Regions from separate parts of the Candidatus Synechococcus calcipolaris G9 genome, predicted to be linked through region 3. Evidence: predicted binding sites of a transcription regulator. Region 3 holds the regulator's gene; each other region holds the start of a gene.
What was found. The regulator NtcA, encoded in region 3, controls nitrogen genes in cyanobacteria. The targets are predictions, from matches to a motif close to GTANCNNNNGNTAC.
Positions count from the first base shown of each region.

Region 1 (4,480 bases), 880 kb from region 3:
AGCGGGAGTGAGCATTGATCTGATTATTCGCGGGATGTGTTGCCTGCGGCCGGGGGTGAAGGGGGTGAGTGAAAACATTCGCGTGATCAGTGTCATTGGTCGCTTTTTAGAGCATTCCCGCATCTTCTACTTTGAAAACAATGGCTCACCGGAATATTTTATTGGCAGTGCCGACTGGCGATCGCGGAATTTAGACCGACGGGTGGAAGCCATTGTCCCCATTGAAGACCCGGCGATCGGTGGCCAACTCAAGGAACTTTTGGATTTAATCCTGGCGGATCATCGTCAGGCCTGGGAACTACAGCTAGATGGCAGCTACCGCCAACGCCAACCCGCTGAGGGTACCCCCGGTCAAGGAACCCACCAGATGTTGATGGATAGGGCCCTCAAGGAACAGGCATTGCATTAACTATTGTTCAATGTGAAATATGGTTCGACGTGCGACTGATTTCCCAGGTTTCATAGCCAAAGTAGAGAAAAATTGCCAGATTAATGATCACAAGGAGACTGGTTTCCCAGGTTAAGTCCTGCCATAGCTCGCGGAATTCTAGGGGCAACAAAGATGCCACCAAAAGGGTCAATAGGATGTACGCCCAAAGCCGACCATACCAGACCCCCGCCGCAGCCACTAAAACCAAGGCACCATAGAGGCCAGCAACGCGGGCAACAAGCTTTAATTCAGGTAATGACGCTTGCTCGATAAGGGTTAATCCCCAGCGGACAAGGGAGAATTCTGCAGTTAAAACATGTTCGCTTGCCCAAAGCGTTACCGTATCGTAATTTCGCCAGCTAAAGGCCGATACCCCAGACAGGGCCAATAACCCCAGGGCAAAAAGGATCTTCTTGGCGATCGCCAACTTCAAAACCCAAGAGTGCTTCATCAAACCAATCGTGACCGCCTCAAATAACTTAGGATAAAAACAAAAAGGAGGATAAAAATAAAAAAGGCAGCTACCTAACCAGATAGCCACCCTCATTAGAACACCATTTCTAACAAATCATCACCCAAGTCTTATCAAGAACCGGGGATCAAAGGAAACAAGCATTACCCTAAGCATCAAAGTACAAAGAGAACTCGTAGGGATGGGGCCGCAGAGATAGGGGGATTACCTCCGTATCTAGCTTGTACTGAATCCAATTGAGGATAAAGTCTTCACTAAATACACCGCCAGTGGTTAGGAAGTCATGATCGGTTTGCAGGTTTTGTAGGGCTGCCATCAAGGAACCCGGTGTGGATGGAATTTTAGCCAGTTCATCAGGGCTGAGATCATAAATATCTACATCCAAGGGGCTACCGGGATCAATTTGATTTTTGATCCCATCAATCCCGGCACAGAGCATAGCTGCAAAGGCCATATAGGGGTTACTCATGGCATCAGGACAACGGAACTCCAAACGCTTTGCCTTGGGATTGGTACCCGTCAGGGGAATCCGCACCGAAGCCGAGCGATTTCCTTGGGAATAGGCCAGGTTCACCGGAGCTTCAAAACCAGGAACCAGTCGCTTGTAGGAGTTAGTCGTTGGGTTAGTGAAAGCCAGTAGGGCCGGCGCATGCTTCAAAATCCCGCCAATGTACCAAAGAGCCTCCTGACTCAAATTGGCATAGCCATCCCCCCAAAACATCGGATTTCCATCCTTCCAAATGGATTGGTGGGTGTGCATCCCCGAACCATTGTCGTTAAACACTGGCTTGGGCATGAAGGTGGCAACTTTGCCGTACTTGCGGGCAACATTTTTCACCGCGTACTTGTAGATCATCAACCAGTCCGCTGCTTCAATCAGGGTACTGAACTTGATCCCTAACTCACATTGACCACCCGTTGCCACTTCATGGTGATGCTTTTCAATTGCCACACCGCATTGGGCCATGGTTAGCAGCATCTCTGTCCGCATATCCTGGAGGGTATCGGTGGGGGCAACGGGGAAGTAACCTTCCTTGCCACGGATTTTATATCCTAGGTTTCCACCGGCTTCTTCCCGTCCCGTGTTCCAAACCCCTTCACTACTATCCACAAAGTAGTAGCCAGATTTTTGGTTTTGGTCATAGCGCACATCATCAAAGATGAAAAATTCCGCTTCTGGGCCAAAAAATGCCGTGTCACCAATGCCGCTGGTTTTGAGGTACTCGATCGCCCGGGTAGCAATGGCCCGAGGACAGCGATCGTAGAGTATCCCAGTGCGGGGATCAACAATCGTGCAGATCATACTCAGGGTCGGCTCTTTCATGAACGGATCCTGCCAAGCGGTATTTGGATCCGGAATCATCGCCATGTCAGATTCATTAATTGCCTTCCATCCGCGAATACTGGAGCCATCAAATGCGACCCCCTCGGTGAAAGAACTCTCGTCAATCTGACTTTTGTGAAGCGTTAGGTGCTGCCAGGTTCCCGGCATATCAATAAACTTCAAGTCGATTAATTCATACTTTTCGTTGATCAAACTAAGTATTTCTTGGGGCGTTGCCATGTAGGGTTACTCCTTGAATATTTCGGCGCACCGCAGCGAGAATCTATGTTAGGAATTTGCCCAGGTATTTTTTTGTATCATGGACTACCAAACGCCCCATGCCAGCAGTTCTTGAGCTTTTCTTAGGATTTTATAAGGGCTGACCCAGAAGACCATTGAAGAACATTCTGAGAAAAATATTAAGTTTTGTAGCAGAGATCAAGTTCCCAGGGAATTGAATCGCCTTTGAGCAATCGCAGCATGGTAAGCTAGGTACGATTTTAGATGCATTCAGTTTCGCTCTCTTCATCATGGCCCCTGCCCAAATGTTGAGGCAAATGCTGGCTATTCATTACGATTTTTAGGAGTCATTGGGACTATGCGTGATGCCGTCACCACTCTAATTAAAAACTACGATTCCACGGGACGCTATCTAGATCGGGATGCAGTGGATAGCTTGCGCTCGTACTTTACGACTGGAACGGTTCGGGTGAAAGCTGCGGCACTAATTAACGCTGATGCTGCGGCTATTGTCAAAGAAGCCGGTTCAGCCCTCTTTGCCGAGCAACCGGAATTAATTCAACCGGGCGGTAATGCCTATACCACCCGTCGCTACGCCACCTGTCTACGGGATATGGATTACTACCTGCGCTATGCCACCTATGCCTTGGTTGCGGGTGATGTAGATGTGCTGAATGAGCGAGTCCTAGAGGGGCTACGGGAAACCTATAATTCCTTAGGGGTACCCATTGGGCCAACGGTGCGGGGTATTCAGATCATGAAAGACCTGATCAAAGAACGTTTAGGAAATGCTGGAGTGGAAGACACGAGTGTCATCGATCAGCCCTTTGATCACATCAGCCGTCAGTTGAGTGAAATTAATATCTAAAATCTGAACCCTATCCCTCTTTTGTTATATCGGGGATTTTGAGCGTACTCGCATCAATTTTAAAAAAGCACTATTCCATCAGGGGCTGGAAACTTGGAGTCGTCACTCAATTATGTTTGCCAGCGGACTCTACTGCCCCTGCCCCAATGGAAAAGAGTGGTTCGGCTATAGTAGAACCCATAATTGGCGATGCAGACTTGATGATTGCTCGTTGAATGGTAAGGAATAACCATCACAGATGATACTTTATCTGCTGATCTACCCGATGGACGTACTATACCTGTTCCGTTGGCTTGGTCCCCGCCTGATGAATGCGCTTCAGTGGAAGAACGTAACAATTGGCGTTTCATCGCTAGGGGCGAGGGCATCCATTGGAATCGACTTGACGAGGACATTAGTATCAAGAATCTGATTATTGGGCAACCATCCGGAGAAAGTCAAAAATCACTTCAGGGATGGCTAAATGCAAAATCAGCAAAGGTCTAACCAAGCCGAGAATTAGCCCATTGTCAGTCGATAAGTGTTAATTCCCCATCGACTGACGCTCATTTTTCCTAACACTCAACCCAATGGATTGAGTACCGGGTTAGTCCTGCAAAGGCACAGAAATATTAAAAAGTATCGATGAAAATTATTTCAAGATACCAAAGTAGTAGGCTGCTACCAAAAAGTTAACACCTAGGAGTAGGACGGCCCAGAAAGTGCGGAATGTGTACGTGGGTTTAGCGGATTTTGTTGCCATGGGAAATAACCTGATAGGAGTTCAAGAGTTAACAGGATTATATCAATAGACTGCCGCATCCAAAACAGCGATCGCCTGTTCATAAATCAGTTCGGCCTCAGGAAGGGAGTTCCCCACACTGACTAACCCCAGTTTGCCAAATTCCGAAAGGGCCCCCATCAAGTGGAAGACGGTGCCGGTTTCGGTGCTGGAGTCAAAGTGTAAATGATAGCGGGCAATCATATCCAGAAGATCATTGGGCAGCAGGCCCCGGTAATGGGCCTGACACAAGTTATCCGAGGCAATATAAAATTTTGGTCGCCCATGTTTGCTTAAAAATAAGCCAGAATCCGGCTGATAGGCCCCATCCGTCAGGAATTTTAGGGTCATAAAAGGATGGGTGGTGCCACCTTTGCGCAAATTAA
Region 1 is NZ_JAKKUT010000002.1:190,091-194,570, reverse strand. It holds gene ppk1 (polyphosphate kinase 1) at 1-409, shown strand, start outside; gene L3556_RS03640 (DUF2127 domain-containing protein) at 417-881, opposite strand; gene glnA (type I glutamate--ammonia ligase) at 1,051-2,466, opposite strand; gene apcB (allophycocyanin subunit beta) at 2,825-3,334, shown strand; gene L3556_RS03625 (DUF2442 domain-containing protein) at 3,560-3,820, shown strand; gene psaX (photosystem I protein PsaX) at 3,966-4,076, opposite strand; gene L3556_RS03615 (peptide ligase PGM1-related protein) at 4,119-4,480, opposite strand, start outside.
Region 1: a site for NtcA is predicted at 2,541-2,554, ahead of glnA (type I glutamate--ammonia ligase). Genes of this name have one in related genera too.

Region 2 (4,480 bases), 590 kb from region 3:
TTTTGAATGGCAAGAAATCGTTAATGCCCTTGATCAGACGGAGCGGGAAGTTAAAAGCCGCTATGACTTAAAAGATACTAAAACGACCCTAGAGTTGGCTAAAGATGCCATTACGGTGAACACCGATAGTGAGTTTACCCTGGATGCGGTGTGTACAATTTTGCAGACCAAGGCAGCCAAGCGTCAACTCTCATTGAAAATTTTTGACTACGGTAAAATTGAATCCGTTGGCGGCAACCGAGTTCAGCAGGTGATCAGTCTGCGGCGGGGGATTAGTAGTGAGTTAGCCAAAGATATTACTAAGCTCATTCGGGCTGAATTTAAGAAGGTACAAGGTTCTATCCAAGGTGATACGGTCCGGGTTTCTGCAAAATCTAAGGATGATTTACAGGCAGTGATGCAGCGTCTGAAGGCGGAAGATTGGCAAGTTGATCTACAATTTACCAATTATCGCTAAATTATTTTCCTACTGCCTTCATGTATGATTCGATGATGTCTTGCCATACAGCAGGTAATGTCTATTGAGATGAAATGCGCCGAGATTCCATTTTCTATCAACTGTTTCAGCAACTTCCTCTGACACTTTTTGATCTGCTGGATGTAACCCCCACTAATGTATCGGGTTATCGGTTTGATTCGGTAGAGGTCAAAGAAGCATCTTTTCGGATTGATGGAGTTTTTCTACCACCTGAAAATGATCCACCGGGGATCGTTTATTTTTGTGAAGTACAGTTTCAAAAAGATGAGAAACTTTATGAGCGTCTCTTTAGTGAATCGTTGTTGTATTTCTGCTTGTATCGTGCCCACTTTTCTGATTGGCGAGTGGTAATTATTTATCCATCTAGAAAAATTGAACAGAGTAATTGGCTCCCCTTTCAGGATTTTGTTCAAAGCCCCCGCGTTCATCGCATTTACTTGGAAGAGTTAACCAATTCTCCGGAACTGCCTTTGGGACTTGCTTTGATGCGTTTAACCATTTTGCAGGAAAAAGAAGCCCCCACTGTTGCTAGAGAAATTTTGGCTCGCAGTCAACAGGAACCGGAGTCGATTAGCTGCGCCATAATAGAACTACTGACCACCATTTTGGTGTATAAATTTACCCATCTAAGTCGGGAAGAGGTAGAGGAAATGCTAGGGTTTACTGCTACAGAGTTACATAAAACCCGTTTTTACCAAGAAATCAAGGAAGAAGGGGAGCGCATTGGAGAGCAGCGAGGACGGCAAGAGGGAGAATTGACCTTAATCCTGCGACTATTGACCCGCCGCTTAGGAACTGTACCCGAAGCTCTGCGTCTTCGGCTGGAAAACCTCTCTGTCCTGCAATTGGAAACCTTGGTGGATGTTCTCCTAGACTTCCAATGCTTTTCGGATCTGCAACTATGGCTAGATAATTTGCAGAAAAATAACTCTAGCTGTACGTAAGTTGTAAATAATCCAAATAAAAATTAATTTTTTTACTACTCGGGTTGGTGGGGAAGTTGCATTCGTTCTCGCTCTAGGGATTGAATAAAGCGTTTTTGGACACTTTCTTCGGCGATCGCAATAATTTTGTCCATGGGGGTGTCGTTAATAAACTTAGATACGTCAGCTAAGTAGGCACGATGGGGACATTTTTCACCGAGAATACAGCCATTTACACAGGCTTCATCACAGTTGATCTCGTTTGGGCTAGGTTCCATCGGATCATTTTCCTCCGTCTCAAATCTTCTTGCAGCAGGGATCGGCTTTTCCCTTGAGGTCGTTGATTCTATTTATTATACAATAGTATTAAATAAGGATTACATAAATTCATCTAGGCAGAGGAGCCAAAAACCGCTCAGCTCTTCTACCGTTGGCGAGGGTTGAACCGCCAAAAAATGAAGATTCTGACTGTCTTTGATCCCCTCCATAAAGGCTTTTGCTTCCTTGATGAGGTCAGATTGCCGTAAGGTAGCTAAAATCCAGCGATCGCTGGCTCCAGTTTCCAAAATTAATTGGTTGAGGGGTGTGGATATTGAGTCAATGAATGCTGGTTCTATGCCGGATAACCAGCCCGCTAAAGGCAAAGCTCGTTGGGAATAAATAATCAGTCCGGGAATGGGGGTATCCGGTTCCAGATCAAACAGAGCTAGGGAAGGAATGTCCCCAAAGGGAAGACCCCAATCACGGGCGGAATTTAACTCTGACCAGGGTATGGCTGTTAACTGCCACTGCTCTCCCCTGAGGGCTGGGGGTAAGGGTTCAGGGGCTGGGGGCGGGAGGGTGGGTGGGTTTGCCAACGCAGGATCATAGCCGGGTTCGTAGGGGTAAACCTGCTCGACTCGTTCTTGGAGCCAGCGAGTCAGGGCAAAGGTACGACGACTGGGAATGGCCGCTAGACCGGCGGCTTCGCATCCCCGCACAATAATACTGTTCATGGCCCGCCGGAAGAAGCGAACTTTTTCAGGACGAGTATTGTCCGTTAAATCATATTGTTTTTGCCATTGCTCTTTGGCTTCGTTTAAGGCGGTTTCTAGCCAACGGGCATTGGCTTCCGCACCACTACAGTTTTTGGCAAATTGAAAGGTTTGATCACTATCACAAATCAATAATTCCCAACGCTTCTTTTGATTCTCATCCAAGATTGGACGGGAATAGAAATCCAGTTCCCAAATCATACCCATGGGCGATCGCCACTATCTCCAATGCAATAAAAAATTATGGTCACGGATAAAACCCTCCTGCGGTTCTAGGCCTGACCTTCTCTAGCATAGGCTGTTTTTCACTCCTGATGAATTGTATAAGAAAATACAGAATTTCACCTGTGAGAACTGATGCAATCGAAGGTTAACTGCGGGTAAAATGTTTGACCTTGTCAATCGACCTACCTGCGTTAGTCGTTAGGACTGCTCATGCCAGTTTATTTTTTATCTGGTCTGTGACAGTTATTAAAAATGGACTAGATCTTGCTGAATACTTCCTCACCCCATTAAGTTATTGATGTCTATTTGATGTCTTGAAATTTGTCCACCCGTTGAGAACGTAGAGAGATGCCTAAGTTGAAATTAAAACGAGCCAGAAAGGCAAAGCGACCCCTGGCCGGGCTAGGTTCCTTACCTAATTTTCGCCTGCGATCGCCGGCCGTACTAGCCTGCATTCCCCTTGCAATCATCATCCTCTGTGCTTGGGGGGTAGCGGTACAAGCTCAAGAAGCCATGGAGGAGGTACCCTTAACTCCCGAAGATGTGCAGGGGGTTCTGAATAATATCTGGATTTTGGTGGCCGCAATTCTAGTCATTTTCATGAATGCGGGTTTCGGTATGTTAGAAGCCGGCTTCTGCCGCCAAAAGAATGCCGTCAACATTTTGTCTAAAAACCTGATTGTTTTTGCCCTTGCCACCTTGGCCTTTTGGGCCATTGGCTTCTCCTTCATGTTTGGTACAGAAGGGGGCGGTGGATTTATTGGCATGGGCGGTTTCTTCCTCAGCAGTGAAGATCCAGCAACCTATGGTTTGGATCCCTTTCCGGACGGCCTGGTTATTCCCGTATTTTTCCTATTCCAAGCTGCCTTCGCCGGTACCGCTGCCACGATTGTTTCCGGGGCAGTGGCGGAACGGGTTAAGTTTGTGGACTTCCTGATTTTTAGCTTGCTCCTGACCGGGATTTCCTACCCCATTACCGGCCACTGGAGTTGGGGTGGTGGTCTCCTTGCTGACGTTGGCTTTGCTGATTTTGCCGGTTCAACTGTAGTCCATTCCGTTGGTGGCTGGGCCGCCCTCATGGGAGCCGCTTTCCTCGGGCCTCGCATTGGCAAGTACAACAGTGATGGAACCCCTAATGCCATTCCTGGCCACAACATGGGTTTTGCGATGTTGGGTTGTTTGGTTCTCTGGATTGGTTGGTTTGGTTTCAACCCAGGTTCCGAGTTGGCAGCTAGTGAAGCCGTCCCCTATATTGCGGTCACCACCAACTTGGCGGCGGCGGCGGGTGGTGTTGCGGCAACAATTACCGCTTGGCTGGTCATTGGCAAGCCTGACCTCTCCATGATCATCAATGGAATTCTGGCCGGTTTAGTGGGGATTACCGCTGGCTGTAATGCCGTATCCTATCTGTCTGCCGTGATTATTGGGGCGATCGCTGGGGTGATTGTCGTCTACTCAGTGCTCATGTTTGATCGCATTAAAATTGACGATCCCGTCGGTGCCACCTCTGTTCATTTGGTGTGTGGTATCTGGGGAACCTTGGCGGTTGGTCTATTCAGCATGGATGCTGGTTTACTCACCGGCAATGGAATTAACCAATTGATCGCTCAAATCATTGGGATTATGACGATCGGTGGTTTTACCGTGCTGTTGACGAGTATCTTCTGGCTGGGTCTAAAGAGTACCCTGGGCATTCGTGTCCACGAAGAAGAGGAAATCAAGGGCTTGGATATTAGTGAGCATGGCATGGAAGCCTATAGCGGTTTCCTGAAGGAATAGTCCTGCTCCATTGGTTTTGGGCCGTTTTATGATTCGTTTAA
Region 2 is NZ_JAKKUT010000002.1:481,560-486,039, reverse strand. It holds gene L3556_RS05005 (YajQ family cyclic di-GMP-binding protein) at 1-457, shown strand, start outside; gene L3556_RS05000 (Rpn family recombination-promoting nuclease/putative transposase) at 532-1,422, shown strand; gene L3556_RS04995 (hypothetical protein) at 1,458-1,679, opposite strand; gene L3556_RS04990 (Tab2/Atab2 family RNA-binding protein) at 1,779-2,642, opposite strand; gene L3556_RS04985 (ammonium transporter) at 3,009-4,439, shown strand.
Region 2: a site for NtcA is predicted at 2,757-2,770, ahead of L3556_RS04985 (ammonium transporter). Genes of this name have one in related genera too.

Region 3 (4,480 bases):
CCACCAGCCAACAAACACCAATGCCCAAGCCATGGTAAGAATACAGCCGAGGATAGGTGCGTTTTTGCTGTCGCGATCGCAGCCCATACCCCCGTAACCGCATGGCCCGATAGACCTGTTCAGAGCGATCGTAACTGCGAATTAAAAAAGTGCCAATTAAGGCCGCAATGCGCCCCAACCGCCGCCAATGGGGACGAAACCCCCGCAACATCATGGACTGCTGCATCCGCACCAACATCGGCCGCAACTCAAAAATATATCGATAGCTCAACACCAACACATCCGTCAGAAAGGGGGGGATGCCAAAGGTACGTAAAACCTGGAGCCATGCTGAAAATGTGGTCGTTTCCAGTAACACCATGGCAAGGGTGGCAAGGGTGATCAACCGCCCCGCCAAAACCAGAGCCGCCCGCAATCCCTCCCAAAAAATTACCAGTCCCCCCCACCGCAACCATGGGGTTTCCCCCCCCTGAAACAACAGGAGTAATCCTAGCCCTAGGAAAAATACCGCCAGCACCGCCAGTCGTTGCCACCATCGCCGCCACGAGAGACCCGCACCCCCATACACCAGTGCCATTCCCCCCAGGGCGATCGCCAACACCGATAGGCGATCGATCGCCGCAATCACAAAAAGAAGCGGCAACAGACCCAAGACCTTACATTCAGGCTGCCAACGATGAAAAATCGACATACCATAGAACATATCGCCCCACAGGTTCCCCCATGCCATGATCAAGACAATTAGTTTATTTACCCTTTGGTTGGCATTCATGGGCTATGGTTTTTTCCTGGCTCCACCGGATCACCCCGATACCTTGGATCTGATTGGGCGACTGATCCGCGGCCCCTGGCAGGGCATTAACCCCCTAGTCATTGCCTTATTTAATCTGATGGGGATTTGGCCGTTCATTTATACGGCGGTTGTGCTAGTGGATGGCCGCGGACAAAAATTACCTGGGTGGCTCTTTGCCGCAGGTGGCTTTTTGTTGGGAGCCTTTGCCCTCATTCCCTACCTAGCCCTTCGTCGCCCTAATCCGACGTTTCAGGGCCCCCTAGACTGGGGATTGCGGATATGGGAATGGCGCGGTACGGGTATTCTGCTGCTACTGGCAACAGTTGGGTTGGTGGGCTATGGTGTCACCCAGGGCAATTGGGCTGATTTTTGGCATCAATGGCAGACCCGCCGCTTTATTCACCTAATGAGCATCGTATTTTTGTCTACTGACCCTACTATTTCCCTTACTTTTGGGGGATGATCTGGCTCGACGACAACCCAGCTTCCAGGGGCTAGGGGTCTTGGCCAGTTTCCCCCTTTTTGGCCCATTACTGTATCTATGTTTACGTCCTAGGCTCATTAACACCGATAAAGTGTATCATGAGATACAAAATACAGGGCCACAATCCGTTTAACTAAAACTCCAATGGCAAGAATCTGATTACAGAGTCTGAGCATACAGTAGATGCACCATGGCAGGGTTAGATGGATGCTCTTCCCTTGCCTTTACTAACAGTCATTTAACCTATGGCACAGGATAGTCAACCAATCTATGGTAACTACTAGCGATCAACCGCTGGCCGCCATTTTTCGGCAGATGGCCAGTGGGATGTTCCCGACCGCAACGGAAGTCTTTGACCGGGGTAAAACCATCTTTTTCCCGGGTGATCCGGCTGAGAAAGTGTACTTCTTACTGAAGGGTGCGGTGAAGTTATCGCGGGTCTACGAGGCAGGGGAAGAGATTACGGTTGCGCTTTTACGGGAAAATAGCGTCTTTGGGGTGTTGTCCCTGGCTACGGGAACTCGCTCCGATCGCTTTTACCATGCGGTTGCCTTTACGCCGACGGAATTGCTTTCCGTGCCCATTGAGCAGGTTGAAAAGGCCATGCACGAGGATCCCACCCTACCGATGCTGATGATTCAGGGTCTATCCTCCCGAATTTTACAAACGGAAATGATGATTGAAACCCTGGCCCATCGAGATATGGGGTCACGTCTCGTCAGCTTTTTACTGATTCTTTGCCGCGATTTTGGGATTCCGGGGGCAACTGGGGTCACGGTGGATTTGAAACTCTCCCACCAAGCGATCGCCGAGGCCATTGGTTCAACCCGTGTCACCGTTACCCGGCTGCTAGGGGAATTACGGGATCAAAATATGATTTCGATCCAGAAGAAAAAAATTACGGTTCATAACCCCTTGATGCTCAGTCAGCAGTTCACCTAAGGGTTAATCCAGACCAGGATTCAGGACAGAATTATGCCCTGATTACCCTTCTTTGAGATGGGAAACTTGTTTAGGGTGCGTTTCGTCCCTAGGTCAAGGTACGTTAGAGGTGGCCTGATTTTCTGAGCCTATGGAACCTACCTTTGCGATCGCCGCCCCGCGAATTTTATTGGTCATGACTGACTCGGCCCTCGCCCAGCAAATTGGCCAAGACCTACAACAGGCGGGGTATGACCCGGTAACGGCGGCAACGTTTGCGGACTGTCAGTTGGCCTGCCAGGAATGGCAACCGGCCCTAGTGATTGTGGACGACCTGGCCATGGAGCATCGCCCCGATAACGTGAGCGGCCTAGATCTGTGTCGTAAAATCCGTCAGGAAAAAATTACCTTACCACTCCTGTTAATCATGGAGAGCGATCGCCTAGAGGATCGGGTGAACTGTTTAGAAGCCGGAGCCGATGACTATCTCCTCAAGCCCTACCGCGATCAACAGTTTTTAGACATGGTTCAGCTTTACCTGAAACCAACGGCCCCAAGTGGGGAACAACTGCGATTTGAGACCCTGGTTCTGGATTTAGCCACGCGGCGGGCCGAGCGGAATGGTCGCTTGATAGATTTAACGATGAAGGAATACGAACTCCTGAAATTTTTAATGGAGCATCCCCGCCAAGTTCTTAGTCGAGACAAGATTTTAGAGAATGTCTGGGGCTATGACTTCCTGGGGGAGTCCAATGTCATTGAGGTTTATGTCCGTTATTTACGGCTAAAAATTGAACCCGATGGCGAAAAACGATTGATCCATACGGTGCGAGGGGTGGGGTATGTTCTCCGGGAAGCTTAAATTTAAGCAGGTTAAGCAGATTTACTCATTTTTTTTAGCCCTAGGGGTGGCATTGACGGTTATCGGCTGTCAAGCCCTTGAGCAACCTAGTCTAAATTCTCAAAATTCTAATGTGGCGATCGCTGGGGTTTCCCAAATTTTGCCGATTACGGCCCAGGCGATCATTGGCGAGACGGTTATTGATCTGGAAGTCGCCAAAACTCCTGCCCAGCAAGCCCTAGGATTGATGTATCGCAGTGAATTAGCGGATAATCGGGGGATGTTATTTCCCTTTGATCCGCCCCAATTGGTAAGCTTCTGGATGAAAAATTGCCTTATTTCCTTGGATCTGATTTTTATCTATGAGGGGGAAGTTATTGATATTGCTGAAAATGCCCCCCCCTGTTATGACGATCCCTGCCCCACCTACGGCCCGAATCAAATCATCGATCATGTGTTAGAACTGCGGGGTGGTCGGGCCGCTGAAATTAGCCTTGCCGTGGGCGATCGCCTCAAAATCAAGCCCCTTGAGCAATCCTAGGAACCTGTGGGATAAACCGGTCAACTATTCCTAACCCATTGCTATCCAACGATCCAAGGGTATTTCATCCGATAGGGTATGTCATCTAAGGATGCCAAGGATATCAGATATGTAGTGTTAGAGTAAGAGTATCTGTTAGTTTTTTTAGTAATCAATTAGTGCCATGGCCATCTCTGCAACTCTCTCCGTTGAAAAAGAAAAAGTTAAAAAACCTCCCTTCAAAATTCACGTCCTCGGCGATCGGGTACTGCGCCAGCCCGCTAAACGGATTAGCCAAGTCAATGACAGTATCCGCCAAACCGTACGGGATATGCTACAAACCATGTACAGTGCCGATGGCATTGGCCTGGCCGCCCCCCAGGTGGGGATTAATAAACAGCTTTTAGTCATTGATCTTCACCCCGATGAAGCCGCCAATCCGCCCCTGATTATGATCAACCCGGTGATCCGCGAAGCCAGTCCCTTGTTGGAATTGGGTCAAGAAGGCTGCTTGAGTATTCCTGGGGTCTTTTTGGATGTGAAGCGGCCGGAAATGATTGAGGTCAGCTACAAGGACGAGTGGGGCCGCCCCCAACTACTTTATGCCAGCGGCTTGCTATGCCGGGCCATCCAGCATGAAATTGACCACCTCACAGGGGTGATGTTTGTGGATCGGGTGGAAAATAAATTACTCCTGAATCAAGAATTATCGGAGCATGGTTTTTCCCGCAATGCCGTTCGCCCCGTGGCAGGTTGAGGTTCGGCGTGGTTGCTAAAAGTTATGTATTTTTAGGTGGGGCCTGCATTGCCTTTATTGCGACCGTGGGCTGCATCTTTGAGTTATCCTCTGGAGAGGCCCAACTGGGTTTTGGGGTGACATCGGCTATTTTAGCCCTGGCATTGCCCCTCGGTATTGGCCTA
Region 3 is NZ_JAKKUT010000002.1:1,068,114-1,072,593, forward strand. It holds gene cbiQ (cobalt ECF transporter T component CbiQ) at 1-730, opposite strand, end outside; gene L3556_RS08065 (DUF2834 domain-containing protein) at 729-1,256, shown strand; gene ntcA (global nitrogen regulator NtcA) at 1,548-2,219, shown strand; gene nblR (response regulator transcription factor NblR) at 2,350-3,060, shown strand; gene L3556_RS08080 (DUF192 domain-containing protein) at 3,041-3,580, shown strand; gene def (peptide deformylase) at 3,750-4,316, shown strand; gene L3556_RS08090 (hypothetical protein) at 4,325-4,480, shown strand, end outside.